Regions from separate parts of the Candidatus Pantoea communis genome, predicted to be linked through region 1. Evidence: predicted binding sites of a transcription regulator. Region 1 holds the regulator's gene; each other region holds the start of a gene.
What was found. Region 1 encodes Fur, which represses iron uptake genes when iron is present. Its sites were predicted from a motif close to ATAATAATGAGAACNACTATCAA; they were not measured.

Region 1 (3,587 bases):
TGCCAGCTGAGTTCCGTCTTTACGACCGTCTGTTCAGCGTGCCAAACCCCGCGGCGGCTGAGGATTTCCTCACCACCATTAACCCGAACTCGCTGGAGATCAAACAGGGCTTCGTGGAGTCTGGTTTGCGTGAAGCGGCCACTACCGCAGCTTATCAGTTTGAACGTGAAGGTTATTTCTGTGCCGATAGTGTCTACTCACAGCCGGGTAAATTGGTGTTTAACCGCACGGTTGGACTGCGCGATACCTTCGCGAAGATTGGCGAGTAATATCTTTCGTCGATTGCACAATATGATCATGAAAGGGCGAGCAATCGCCCTTTTTTATTGCCTGTAATTCGCCACGGGCAATCAATTATGCTGAAGGCGGCAAGCTGAGCTTGTTGTCTATTTTGCGACAATTCTGACTTTAGCAAAATTAACCCATTTGCGAGTGTGAAAAATTGTATTTCAGGTAGGCTATGCGCTCTAAATAGAGCTCTGCGGGTTATCAAAGGAAAAAAAATGACAAGTCTCGCCCTGGAAGCTAAGCATAGTGTGGTGGTATTACATCAGCTTATTGAACGTGTTTTTAACCAGGTAGAAGGCAGTGATGACAGCATGGAACTGCTTTTGTCACACTTTCACCCGGATTTCAAAATGGTGACGCCGCTGGGTAAGCAACTGGATCTGAATGAGACCGAAGTGCTGTTTCGCAAACTGCACGGTCAGCGGGAAGGGCTGCGCATTGCCACCAGTGAGCATGCCATCATTTCTCAACAGAGCCAGGAAGTGACGATTCAGTATCGTGAACTGCAGATGTTGAACGGCACCCATCAAACGCGCATCTCTTTGGCTGTGCTGGATTGCAGCACCACCATTCCTCGCTGGCGCTACCTCCACGAGACCTTTATCGCTTGATAACAGGCATAAAAAAACCGGTGACCAGCACCGGTTTTTTTATATTGCATAGCACACTCAATTACTTATCGTGGAGCGTCTCGTCTTCGCGGCAGTCTCCCAGTGCACAGTGGCCGTACAAGTACAGGCTGTGGTTACTGAGTTTAATGCCATGGCGAGTGGCAATCTCACGCTGACGCGTTTCGATTGATTCATCGCTGAATTCGATCACTTTGCCACAATCCAGGCAGATCAAGTGGTCATGGTGATGCTGCTGAGTCAGTTCGAATACGGATTTGCCGCCTTCGAAGTTATGACGGGTGACGATACCCGCGTCATCAAACTGGTTAAGAACGCGATATACCGTTGCCAGGCCAATCTCTTCGCCCATATCGATCAGGCGCTTATACAAATCTTCCGCACTGACGTGATGGGACTCGGGGCCCGGTCCCTGAAGCACTTCCAAAATTTTCAATCTTGGCAGAGTGACTTTCAGGCCAGCCTTCTTCAATGCGGAGTTGTTGTCAGTCATTCGGATATTGTCCTGTTACTTTGCATGTCACTTACGGCGCAGGGGCCTTGAATGTTTAGGTCACACGTATTCTCATTTGCGTCTCATTATAGAACTCAAGCAGTGAAATGAAAACCGGGGTATCGCGCAAATCAACAAAAGTCGTAAGGATAAACATCGCCTACGTCAGCGCGGAACGGTGTGGTTTGGGTTTCCATTTCACTCAGCCTCAGTCAACAATCAGAGGAATAAGCGGATGACCATTGCGGGTATTCTACAGATTTGCGGGGAAAAGTTAAAAAACCGTAGCTATTATTTTTATAGGAAATTCCTTTGTCCCAATGTGAGCCAGCGCTCACATTGGGGAGGCGAGGCATCAGGCTTCGATGATCTCTTTTAACTGCAGCTCATCAAAAATCTGTTTCACCCAGGCATCAACACGTTCGTTGGTCAGCTCAGGTTGACGATCTTCGTCAATCGCCAGGCCGAGGAAGTGTTTGTCATCGGCCAGACCTTTTGAGGCTTCAAAATGATAGCCCTCAGTCGGCCAGTGGCCCACAATCACCGCGCCGTTTGGTTCAATGATGTCGCGAATCGTGCCCATCGCATCACAGAAATATTCTGCGTAGTCTTCCTGGTCGCCACAACCAAACAGCGCCACCAGTTTGCCATTAAAGTCGATCTCTTCCAGCGTAGGGAAGAAGTCATCCCAGTCACACTGTGCTTCGCCGTAATACCAGGTAGGAATGCCCAGCAGCAGGATGTCGAACGCTGCGAGATCTTCTTTAGTGCTCTTAGCAATGTCATGCACTTCGGCGACATCTTTACCCAGTTGTTTCTGGATCATTTTTGCAATGTTTTCAGTGTTGCCGGTATCGCTGCCGAAGAAAATGCCTACGATTGCCATGGGTTAAGTAACCTCTTAAAGCCTGATTGTGAAAGTAAGTCAATTGACTGCACATGTTAGCGAATGATAGCAGACCGTTGAAAAGGGCGGAACGAGTAAAGCCTGAACTTTGTGTTCCTGCGTGCGGTCAGCGCGCTAAGACAGTTTGAGTTGCGCCAGCAGCATTTGTTCAATCAATTCGCTGCGGCTGATGTTTTGTTGCTCGGCCAGCGTGTTCAGGGCGTCAACCGCTTCGCTGGACATTTTCAGCTCAACACGACGCAGCCCTCGCACTTTATCGCGCTTGAGCTGGTTACGTTTGTTGATACGCAACTGTTCGTCACGTGTCAGCAGGCTGGTTTTGGGTCGACCAGGACGCCGCTCGTCTGCAAAAAGATCAAGCGTGGTACGGTCAGTCTGTTCTTTTGCCATGATTAGTGAAACTGAGTGGGCGCGAACGGCGGAAAGGCGCTGCGCGATTTATACATTATCGGCCCGACCGCGGCGAAAAAATCATCCGCGGCAAATTTTTAGCGCGACATCATACTCCAGCGCCATCCGCGACGCCAACCCTAAACCGCATACGGCAAGCTTTTGCTTTTACAGGTTAAAAAAACGACGAACTGCGCGCAAAACCGCATCAGGTTTTTCGGCATGGACCCAATGACCGGCCCCGCTAATCACGTGTGCGTGTGCCTGCGGGAACTGACGCAGCAGTGCATCGCGGTGCTGATTGTCGAGGTAAGGAGAATCGCCACCGCGAATAAACAATGCGGGATGTGGCCAGGCGGGAACTTCTTCCCAGCCAGAAATCGTGGTGTAGTTGTCCCACAACACCGGCACGTTAAAGCGCCATTCGCCCTCGACAAAGGACTTGAGGATAAACTGAATCACCCCCTCTTCGGCGACATGTTGGCGCATCACCTCGGCCGCTTCACTGCGACGCGTCACACCCGCGGCGGTGACGGCGCGAATACCGGCAAAGATTTCATCGTGGCGGCGGGTTTGGTAATCCACGGGCGCGATATCGATCAGCACCATCTTCTCAATACGTTCGGGGGCCACGGCACTCAGTGCCATGGCGATCTTACCGCCCATCGAGTGGCCTATCACGCCAGCGCGTTCAATCTGGTGTGCATCCAGCGTCTCAACGATATCTTGCGCCATGGCGTGATAATTCATCACCTCACTGCGCTCAGATAAACCATGGTTGCGTACGTCCACTTGTAACGTGGGGCGAGCATCCCGTACGCCGCGTGCCAGCACGCCAAGGTTATCCAGGCTGCCAAACAGGCCATGAATTAACAGAATC
Region 2 (3,587 bases), on a different contig from region 1:
CGCTGCTGGCGGCCACACCGGCGCTGGTGGGGCGCGAAAACATTATGCAGGCCGGCGCCATCACCATGCTGACGGTGCGTTTTGGCTCCATCCTCTCGCCAGCCATTGCCGGACTGGTGATTGCGCACGGCGGCGTGGTGTGGAACTACGGCTTAACCGCGTTTGGCACACTGATTACCGTACTGACGCTGCTGAAATTACCGCAACTCCCGCCGCCACCTCAGCCGCGTGAACATCCGCTGAAGTCGCTGGCCGCCGGGGTGCAATTCCTGTTTGCCAGCCCGATTGTCGGTATGGTGGCGCTGATAGGTGCTCTGGTCACTCTGGCCAGCGCGATTCGCGTGCTCTACCCCGCTCTCGCACCACATTGGTCAGTGAGTGCTAACCAGCTTGGCATGCTTTACGCTGCCGTGCCGCTGGGTGCCGCCATCGGCGCGTTCACCAGCGGTAAATTGAAACATGCAGCCCGACCGGGACAGCTGGTGCTGGGCAGTGCGGTGGCCGGATTTATCGCGCTGGGATTATTCAGTCTGATGCCCAACCTGCCGCTGGCGCTGCTGTGTCTGGTGGCGTTTGGTTATTTCAGTGCCATCAACAGTCTGGTGCAGTACGCGATGATTCAACTGCTGACGCCTGACCATCTGCTGGGCCGCATTAACGGCTTGTGGACCGCGCAAAATGTCACCGGAGATGCGATCGGTGCGGCGATGATTGGGGCCATGGGATCGTGGTTACTGCCGCCACAGGCTGCCGCCGCGTTTGGCTTTGCGGCAGCGCTGTTGGGGATTGTGATGTGGTGTGTAATGGGCCGTTTACGTCGTTATGCGCCGCCAGCCCCTGAGCTGGCGGAGCAGGCATCATGATTTAACGAACAGTTTCTCCAGACGCGCCAGCAGATTGCTGGCGCTGTAGTAATCCAGACGGAACGAATCGACGCCAAGCGGGAATACCTGCTTATCCTTAACCGCCGCGTTTTGCGCGAGGAACGGATTGCCGATCACTGACTGTGTGGTTTTGTCATCAGCCGCAAACAGCAGGAAGGTTTTTCCCGTCAAACCGCTACCCACATTCTCACCTGACAGCTGAATGATGTCTTTACGCTGGCCCATGCTGTGGCCTTGCTGCACGCTGGCGGGTGGAACGGCGAGGGTAAAGCCAAGTTGCTCCAGCAGTTTGCCCTGCGCTGACTCCGTGGTCCACACGTTGACGGCACGCCCATCGCCGTTCCACACCATGGCAGACACGGGCTGCGGCGGTAAGGTGATGGCTTTTTTCAACGCTGCTTCACGATCGTCAAAAGCCTTCACCCGCTGTGCAGCCTGCGCTTCGTGACCGGTTGCCTGGCCCAGCAGCGTCACCACATCCTGCCAGCTCTTGTCGTCGTAATTCACCACCAGCGTCGGTGCGATGGCGGAAAGCTGGCTGGCGAGTTTAATCGCAGAATCATTACCTGTGGCGCTCACCAGAATCAGGTCTGGTGCTTCTGCGGCCACCGCTTCGGCACTCGGCTCGCCAATATAGAGGCGTTTTACATAGCGCTGTTTTGCCACCTCACCCCATTGACGGAAAAAACCCTGATCGTCGGCCAGACGGCTGTTCGGAGCGGTCGCACCGGAGGCCACCACCGGTGCATCAATTGCCAGCAATGATCCAGTTAAGGTGACGCTGGTTGAAACAATACGCTGCGGAGCTTTGTTTAAGGTAATTGAACCCTTTGCCCCCTGCACCGTTCGCGGCCATCCCTGTTCAGCCTGTGCCAGCCCTGTGAAAGTCTGGAAAATAAACAACAGGGCTGTCAGGCCCAATAAACCGCATTTATTCATAAGTTTTGGTCCACCTTTTAGCGTATTGCACGGCTCGACGTCACCTTCCGATTACGCCTAATCATGCGGGAAATCCCGCGAATGGATTGACTCTTTTGTCCAATCGACGTAGGTTACAGGCCCATAATAAAAATGATAATCATTCTTAATAATCTTATCATTTATAGGTGAAAATTATGGTGGAATCATCCATGTTTGAAAATGCCTTATTAGAGGATTTTTCTGCGTTATGCCGTGGGTTCCTCTTTACCTCGCCGTGGCGAAGCCTCGCGACTCAAGGCTGCTATACCACGATAACCACCTCTGTGGCAGACGCTGCATCATTGCAGGGTGATTTTCAACTTCAGCTGCATCAACATTTTGCGGCGGCAAAACAACAAGGCATTGAGAATCCGATCCTGGTGGGTGCGATTCCGTTTGACGTGAGCCAGCCTGCGGCCCTGTTTATTCCTGAAACGTATCAAACTTTTCATCGTGCCGACCTACAGAATGCGCTGCCTGCGGCTGCCAGTGAGCTGCCGCAGGTGCGTCGTCGCGTGGCGGTGCCGGATCACGATGTCTTTACCCAAATGGTGGCCGATGCGGTGACAGCAACGCAACGTGGTGACCTCGATAAAGTGGTGCTGTCGCGCCTGATGGATATTGTCACCGAGCAGCCAGTGGATACCGCGGCGCTGATGCAACGCGTCATTGCGCAGAATCCGAATAGCTATCACTTCCATCTGCCGCTGCCACAAGGCGGTGCACTGGTGGGGGCCAGCCCGGAGCTGATGCTGCGTAAGCAGGGCCGCGATTTTAGCTCGTGCCCGCTGGCGGGCTCAGCACGTCGTGATCACCACGATAGCCAACAGGATCAGGCAGCGGGCAATACGCTGATGGACTCCAGCAAAGATCGTCATGAACACCAGCTGGTCACAGATGCGATGCGCGATACGCTGCAACCGCGCAGTCGCCTGCTGTCGGTGCCGACGGTACCGTCATTGATCACCACCGCGACCTTATGGCACCTCGCGACGCAAATCGATGGTGAGGTGCAGGATGATCGTGAGAACGCTTTGTCGCTGGCCTGCCTGCTTCATCCGACCCCCGCATTAAGCGGCTTCCCACACCAGCGTGCTCAGCAGCTGATTCAGCAGCTAGAGCCTTTTGATCGTCAGCTGTTTGGCGGCATTGTGGGATGGTGTGACAGTGAAGGAAACGGTGAATGGGTGGTGACAATTCGTTGTGGCACCGTGCACGGTGCACGCGTGCGACTGTTTGCGGGCGCAGGCATCGTTACCGATTCCCAACCTGAATCAGAATGGCGCGAAACCGGCGTGAAGCTGGATACCATGTTGCGCGCTTTTGGACTGCAATAAAGGAAAGAGCATGAGCATTCCCTATACCCGCTGGCCTGAAGATTTGGCTGCGCGCTATCGCGAAAAAGGCTATTGGCTCGATGTGCCAATGACCGATATCCTGGCGCGCCACAAAGAGAATGAGGCGATTGCGGTGATTGACGGCGATCGTCAAATCAGCTATCGCGAGCTGAATCAGCTAACCGATAACCTCGCGGCAGCCCTGCAGCGCCGTGGCCTGCAACAGGGTGATACTGCGTTAGTGCAGCTAGGCAACGTGGCGGAGTTTTACGTCACGGTCTTTGCGCTGTTTAAACTGGGCGTAGCATCCGTCTTCGCGCTGTATAGCCATCAGCGCACCGAGCTGACCGCCTATGCCGCGCAGATTGAGCCTAAACTGCTAATTGCCGATCGCAGTCACGCGCTG
Region 3 (3,587 bases), on a different contig from region 1:
ATTCACCAGCCAGCGAGATGTGATATTGGCTTTCGCTTCCAGTTCTAATCCCTGTGAACGGATTTCGCCGGTCTGTACTGTGTAGTTGGCGTGATTCGGATCGGCGGTCAACACGTTGGTTTGGCGCAGGTCATACAGGGCCGCACTGAACAGCGCATTAAAGCCGTTTGGCTGATACTTAATCCCGACTTCCGACTGTTTGCCTTTGGTCGGTTTAAACGGATCGCCGCCAAAGGAGGTACCCGCCTGCGGCTGGAACGACGTACCGTAGCTGATATAAGGCGCAATGCCGTTATCAAAGTGATACAGCAAACCTGCGCGGCCGGTGGTGGCGTAATCATTCAGCTCAGTGCGCGTGCCACTGACCCAGTTCTGGCTTCGCGTTTGCGCTTTGTCATAACGGCCACCCAGATTTAGCACCCAGTTGTTCCACTTCATGCTGTCCTGCAAATAGATACCTTGCTGGGTCATGAAAGATCGACTGTGATAATCGATCGATGGCGATTCTACTGGCGTGCTGTAGTCCGGATTGAGATAGCTGATATCTGACGCGCTGCCGTAACCGCTGTTCTGCCGCAAATCGTCATGCACAAAATCGACACCCAACGTCAGCGCGTGATTGATGGCGCCGGTATCGAGATTGCCTTGCAGGTTGGTGTCCACATCAAAGGCGTTAAATGATTCGATCACCCGCATACTGTCGCGACTCACCGTGGCTGACCCATCGGTGATGGTCGCGGTGGGGTAGACCATCTGATAATCGCTGCTGGTATGCAGATAGCGCAGGTTTTGATGCACGCTCCAGACGTCATCAAACTTGTGCATAAAGTCATAGCCGATGCTGGCCTGCTCACGACGGTAATAGTCGAAGCCGGGCTGACCGCCGTAGAATTTGTCAGAGAAATTGCCCTGCGCCAGCTTGACCAGGCTTCCTTCCAGCGGCAGCTGGTTGTAGAAACCGGTGTAAGGGTCTTTGCGGAACTGACTGAGTAACGTCAGGCGCGTGTCGTCATTCGGCTGCCAGGTCAACGCGGGCGCGATATCGTAATGCTTGTATTTGGTGTAATCGACTTGCGTGTCATTACGCGACCAGGTCCCGGTGATGCGGCCCAGCCAGTGTTCATCGTTATCCAGTGCGCCGGAGAGATCGAGTCCGGTTTCGAACAGATTATGACTGCCGGTGCTGACAAAAATCTGGTGAATAGGCTCCGCGGTCGGGCGCTTACTCATCAGGTTAATCACGCCGCCGGGACTCGCCTGGCCGAATGTCACTGAACTCGGGCCTTTGACCACCTCAACGCGATCCAGCAGGAAAGTGTCGTAATTCGGACGTGACCAGTAAGTCACCGTTGGCAGGCGCAGGCCATCCAGGTATTCATCAGCGGCAAAACCACGGATATAGATGTCGTCAAAACGATAATCTGCACCGCCGCCTTCGGCACCAATTCCCGCGTTGTAACGCAGTGCTTGTGGCACATTCAATGCCGCCTGCGAAGCCATTTGCGCCTGGGTGATCACCGAGATGCTTTGTGGCGTTTCGATAATCGGCCGCGTGCTTTTTGTGACAGAATCTGCTTTCTTCGCCACCTGATTCCAGCTGTCGGCATCTGCGCTATCGCTATCGACACTGTTGGCTGTCACGGTGAGTGTGGCGTTCGAATTGTTATTATTATCAGCAGCCCAACCTGATGTGCTGCTGATTAGCATCAGCAGCAATACGCTCAGTGGCTTGCGCTTAAAGGTGCAATGACCCGGCATTTATTTTCCCCGATATGTTCCAATGGCCCCAAATAGTGATACAAATGATAATCATTACTATCTTATTTGATAGCGTCCTGCTGGCGGGTTTGCACCTTCTCAATTGCAAATAACGCAGAGCAGACATCAATCGGCAATTTAACGGGATTGGGTGAAAGGGTGTTGCAGAAACCACTTGCGGCGGAAATGACGCCAGCACTGCCATTACTCGCCACGCGCGAAATGCATTATCAGGCTGGTCGTGAAGAGCGCTGGCACGCGCATGAAGTGGCGCAACTGGTGCTCTGTTTGCAGGGTGTGATGCGCGTGCAGACGCAAACCGCTTCCTGGACATTGACACCCGGTCGTGCGCTTTGGCTGCCGGGCAGTGTACCGCACGCGTTGACCGCGCTGAGCGATATCCGCAGTGCCAGTTTGTATCTCGATCCCAAACTGGCGCGGGCGTTTTGGCCGCAGGCGCGTAGCATGTTGATCTCGCCGCTATTACAGGTGTTGATGCAAACGCTGGTGGAGATCGAGTTGCAACCGCAGCCCGACCTCGCGCGTGTAGATCTGATTTCACCGCTGTTACTGGATGAGATCCGCCGTGCCTCGGATGGTCCGGTGTGTAATCTGCCGTTGCCCAGCGACCGCCGTTTACTCAACATTTGCCAGCAGCTACTGGCGACCCCGGCCAGCGGCGATACGCTGGAAGAGTGGGGCCAGCGCGTGGGTGCCAGTTCGCGTACGCTGGCCCGCCTGTTCCGCGAGCAAACCGGTATCACCTTTACCCAATGGCGCCAGCAGTTACGTCTCTCAGAGGCACTGGTGCAATTGGCGCAAGGGCAGACGGTTTTGCGCACCGCCAACCAACTTGGCTACCAAAGCCCCAGCGCCTTTATCTCGATGTTCCGCCGTTTGATGGGTGAAACACCACAGCGATTTCTGCGAATTTCAGCCTGAAATCGCCAGGGATATTTTCCCTCAATGCCCACTGGCAGTAGGGCGCACGGTGATTTCGTTAACGTCGACTTCGCCAGGCTGATCGATGGCCCAGCTTACCGCCCTGGCGATAGCCTCGGGCTTGAGTGCAATCTGTCGATAGCTTTTCATCGCCTCGCGCGCCACGCTATCGCTGATGCTGTCTGCCAGTTCAGATTCCACCACGCCGGGGTTGATTACCGTGACGCGCAGCTCACGCGATTCCTGGCGCAAACCATCGGAAATGGCGCGAACCGCATATTTGGTGGCGCAGTAAACGGCGGCGGTGGGGGAAACCGTTAGCGCTCCTATAGAAGCGATATTAATAATATGCCCCATGCGCTGTGCCTGCATGGTGGGCAGCACCGCAGCGATCCCGTACAACACGCCGCGAACGTTGACGTCCAGCATCAAATCCCACTCCTCAACTTTCATTGAACTCATCGGCGAGAGTGGCATAACGCCAGCGTTGTTGATCATCACATCAATGCGTCCGTATTTCTCCAGCGCGAAATCCGCCAGCTTTTGCGTATCACTGCGCTGTGTGACATCTGTTGCGAGATAATCCACGCTGGCACCTTCACGGTGTAATTCATCGCACAAGCTTGCCAGGCGATCGGTACGGCGCGCACCCAGCACCAGTTTGTGCCCCTGATGGGCCAGATGACGGGCAATGCCTTCACCAATCCCGCTGCTGGCACCGGATAACAGAATAACTTTTTTGCTGAAGTTCATGACGAGTTCCTCGTGTAATTGACGAGGCTATTGTTGAAAAAGTCAGCCGGGCGCAACAGACCGGATTGTGGCGAATGTTTGCCTGATTCTCTCGCCGCCATTGTGCATCACTGAATGAAATGGCTATGCTTTGC
Region 4 (3,587 bases), on a different contig from region 1:
TAATCCGCCGGATCCGTGTCGCCTGGCTGCCAGTAGCGCACGTTGGCTTGCGGTAAACGCTGACGTAGTCCCGCTAGCCAGCGATCGGGGGCTTGCGACGGGTGATACCAGATGATCTCCATACAGCTCTCCTTTTTTTCCTTCAGCCTCAGGCAAATAGCGCTTCAGGGCAAGCAAAAACCTTAAGGTTAATGCAATTTCTTGCGTGATTAATTCCCGCGGCTTCACATTTCCATGGCCTGAGGCGGCTAAGCGGCACGTTAGCGACTAAAGTTGTTCGGGTGGTCAATGTGTTAGCGCACCACCTTTTCGGACAAGGAGAAAAACCGATGATAAAAAATGTCAAATTCACCCCCGCGCCACTGACGTTCTTACTGAGCGCGGCGCTGCTGGCCAGCGCCTCTGTTGCGCAGGCGGAAGATACCAGCCGAATGCTAAGCAGCCAGCCACAGCCGCCCGATATCCGCCTGGGGCCTCTGTTTAATGCGGTACAGCAGGCAAAATTTTATCCGGATCAGAAAACCTTTGCCGATGCGGTTCCGAAGTATAATCCTTCCTCGATACTGGCGGACTGGCAGATGCAAAAGAGCCAGCGCAACTTCGACCTCAAGCATTTTGTTGACGCCAACTTCACACTGCCCAAAGAGCAGGACAAATATGTGCCGCCTGCCGGACAAAGCCTGCGTGAGCATATCAATGGACTGTGGCCGGTGCTGACACGATCGACACCGACCGCCAGCCAGTATGATTCCCTGTTGCCGCTGCCGAAACCCTATGTGGTCCCCGGCGGCCGCTTCCGCGAAGTCTATTACTGGGACAGCTACTTCACCATGCTGGGCCTCGCCGAAAGCGGGCACTGGGATCGCGTGCAAGATATGGTGGATAACTTCGCCACCGAACTGGATAAATACGGCCACATCCCGAACGGCAACCGCAGTTATTACCTCAGCCGCTCGCAGCCACCGTTCTTTAGCCTGATGGTGGATCTGCTGGCGACGCATAAAGGTGATGATGTCTATCGCCAGTATTTGCCGCAGTTGCAGAAAGAGTACGACTACTGGATGGCGGACAGCGATAAGGTCGCTGCCGGTCAGGCCAGCAAGCGTGTGATCAAACTTGGCGACGGTACTCTGCTTAACCGCTACTGGGATGACCGCGATGCGCCGCGCACCGAATCCTGGCTCGACGATGTGAACACCGCCAACAAAGCGCCGGATCGCAATAAACAGCAGGTGTATCGCGATCTGCGTGCCGGTGCGGCTTCTGGTTGGGATTTCAGCTCTCGCTGGTTTACCGATGCCCACAATCTGGCCTCGATCCGCACCACCCAGCTGGCACCGGTCGATCTCAATAGCCTGATGTTCCATCTGGAGCAGGTGTTGTCCAAAGCCTCGAAACTGGCGAATCAGGATGACAAAGCCAAACAGTTCGCGGCAGATGCTGAGAAACGCCAGGCAGCGATTAATCGTTATCTGTGGGATGAGAAGCAAGGCTGGTACGCCGACTACGACTGGCAGAAAAAACACATTCATCCGCAGCTGACCGCCGCTACTTTGTTCCCACTCTATATGCAGGTGGCGAGTGAAAAACAGGCGGACCGCACTGCCAAAGCGGTGGAGAAACAGCTGTTGAAACCGGGAGGTTTGGTGACCACCACCGTGAACAATGGTCAGCAATGGGATGCACCAAATGGCTGGGCGCCGCTGCAATGGGTGGCGGTGGAAGGACTGGAACATTACAAGCAACCCAAGCTGGCGCAGGAAATTGGTCAGCGCTTCCTGCAAAACGTGCAGGCCACTTACGACAAAGAGCACAAGCTGGTTGAGAAGTATGTGGTGGAAGGCGCGCAACTGGGCGGCGGTGGTGGCGGTGAATATCCGTTGCAGGACGGTTTCGGCTGGACCAACGGCGTGACGCTCAAACTACTGGATAAATACTGCCCGAAAGATCACACCTGTAATAACGCGAGCGATATCCCGAATATGCCCGCGCTGAGTGCGGGTAAATAACCCTCTCCCTCTACTTTAAAACCGCTGCTACTGCTTTGTTTGTCAAACGGTAGCAGCGCAATCGGTTCGCGCTGTCAAAGCTAAGGTGCTGAATGCCATCATCTCAGGCATACGATGCCACCACTGAACACAGCGAAGTCATCACCTCAGGTTTACACACCATCGCGCACCGCGACAGATGGTATGACTGCATCATGAAACCTTTTCTCACATAAAGCCGCGCTCGCTACGCTACCCCTCCTGTTTATTTCCTCACAATCTCTTTCACTCACATTAACAACTTGAAACACACCCCACTAAAAGATAATAATTCTCACTCTTAATTTTAATCGTATTCTCAATTTTCGGCATTGCCGATTGAGTGCTGCTTTTGTTCTGCTTCCCGTTAAAGGATTTCCGATGACGCTTTTTACCCTTAATCGTACCCGCGTGCTCTGCGCACTGGCTCTGGCCCTTCCCGCCGCAACCTTCGCGGAAGAATCCATCGTGGTCACCGCGCAACCGCAAGAGAGCGCCAACTCACCGACGCAAGGCTATCTCGCCACCCGCAGCAGCGGCGGCAGTAAAACCGATCAGCCGCTGATCACCACGCCGCAGTCCATCTCAGTGGTGACACGTCAGCAGATGGAAGATCAGGGTGCGCAGGATCTCAATCAGGTACTGAACTACACGCCGGGCGTATTCACCAACTTCGGCGGGGCCGCCACTCGCTATGACACCATTGCGCTGCGTGGTTTCCATGGCGGCGATGTCGACAACACCTTCCTGGATGGCTTGCGCATCATGAGTGATGGCGGCAGCTTCAACATCTTGCAGGTAGATAACTGGTTCCTCGATCGCGTTGATGTGATCAAAGGCCCCTCCTCCGCACTTTACGGCCAGACCGTACCAGGCGGATTAGTCAATCAGGTGAGCAAGCGGCCGCAGTTTGCTGAAGAGGGCCATTTCCGCCTGTCGACCGGCACCAACGCCACCAACAGCGCCGCCTTTGACTACACCAATGCGATTAACGATCAGTGGGCCTTCCGTCTCACCGGCATCACGCGTAACAGCGATACGCAGTACGATCACACCCGTGAAGAAAAATATGCGATTTCGCCACAGCTGCTGTGGCAACCCAGCGAAGACACCAGTCTGGTGCTGCGTGCCTATCTGCAAAAAGATCCATCCGGCGGTTATCACGGTTCCGTGCCCGCTGAAGGCACGCTTTATAGCCATAATGGCCGCAAGCTGAGTGATGGATTCTATGAGGGCGACAGCGCGCTGGATCAGTTCAAGCGCCACGAGCAGATCTACAGCTACGACTTCTCGCACCGCTTCAATGAAGTGTGGTCTGTATACTCCACCGCCAGCTATAGCCACGCCAATGTCGATCTCGATCAGGTGTATCAGATTGGCTGGGATGCCGCTAACCCGGACCTGCTGACCCGCTACTACTCCGGTGAACGTTCCTCGCTCAGCGCATGGGCCAACGATAACCGTCTGCAGGCCGATTTTGCCACCGGCGCGCTGCAGCATCGGGTGATCCTCGGTGCCGAATACCACCGTTATAAGAATGATTTGAGTAAAGCCAGTGGC

Region 2: F3J37_RS25200 (isochorismate synthase) is a predicted target of Fur. The motif match lies at 1,950-1,972, and genes of this name have one in related genera.
Region 3: F3J37_RS06095 (TonB-dependent siderophore receptor) is a predicted target of Fur. The motif match lies at 1,797-1,819, and genes of this name have one in related genera.
Region 4: F3J37_RS03100 (TonB-dependent siderophore receptor) is a predicted target of Fur. The motif match lies at 2,310-2,332, and genes of this name have one in related genera.

The regions. Positions count from the first base shown of each region.
Region 1 is NZ_VWXC01000005.1:65,984-69,570, forward strand. Features, by position in the region: gene glnS (glutamine--tRNA ligase) at 1-269, shown strand, start outside; gene F3J37_RS08830 (hypothetical protein) at 504-899, shown strand; gene fur (ferric iron uptake transcriptional regulator) at 961-1,410, opposite strand; gene fldA (flavodoxin FldA) at 1,766-2,296, opposite strand; gene ybfE (LexA regulated protein) at 2,432-2,707, opposite strand; gene ybfF (esterase) at 2,876-3,587, opposite strand, start outside.
Region 2 is NZ_VWXC01000028.1:32,741-36,327, reverse strand. Features, by position in the region: gene entS (enterobactin transporter EntS) at 1-863, shown strand, start outside; gene fepB (Fe2+-enterobactin ABC transporter substrate-binding protein) at 858-1,823, opposite strand; gene F3J37_RS25200 (isochorismate synthase) at 2,000-3,181, shown strand; gene F3J37_RS25195 ((2,3-dihydroxybenzoyl)adenylate synthase) at 3,192-3,587, shown strand, end outside.
Region 3 is NZ_VWXC01000003.1:30,522-34,108, forward strand. Features, by position in the region: gene F3J37_RS06095 (TonB-dependent siderophore receptor) at 1-1,758, opposite strand, end outside; gene F3J37_RS06100 (AraC family transcriptional regulator) at 1,918-2,700, shown strand; gene F3J37_RS06105 (SDR family oxidoreductase) at 2,722-3,453, opposite strand.
Region 4 is NZ_VWXC01000001.1:599,256-602,842, forward strand. Features, by position in the region: gene ghrA (glyoxylate/hydroxypyruvate reductase GhrA) at 1-122, opposite strand, end outside; gene treA (alpha,alpha-trehalase TreA) at 330-2,009, shown strand; gene F3J37_RS03100 (TonB-dependent siderophore receptor) at 2,409-3,587, shown strand, end outside.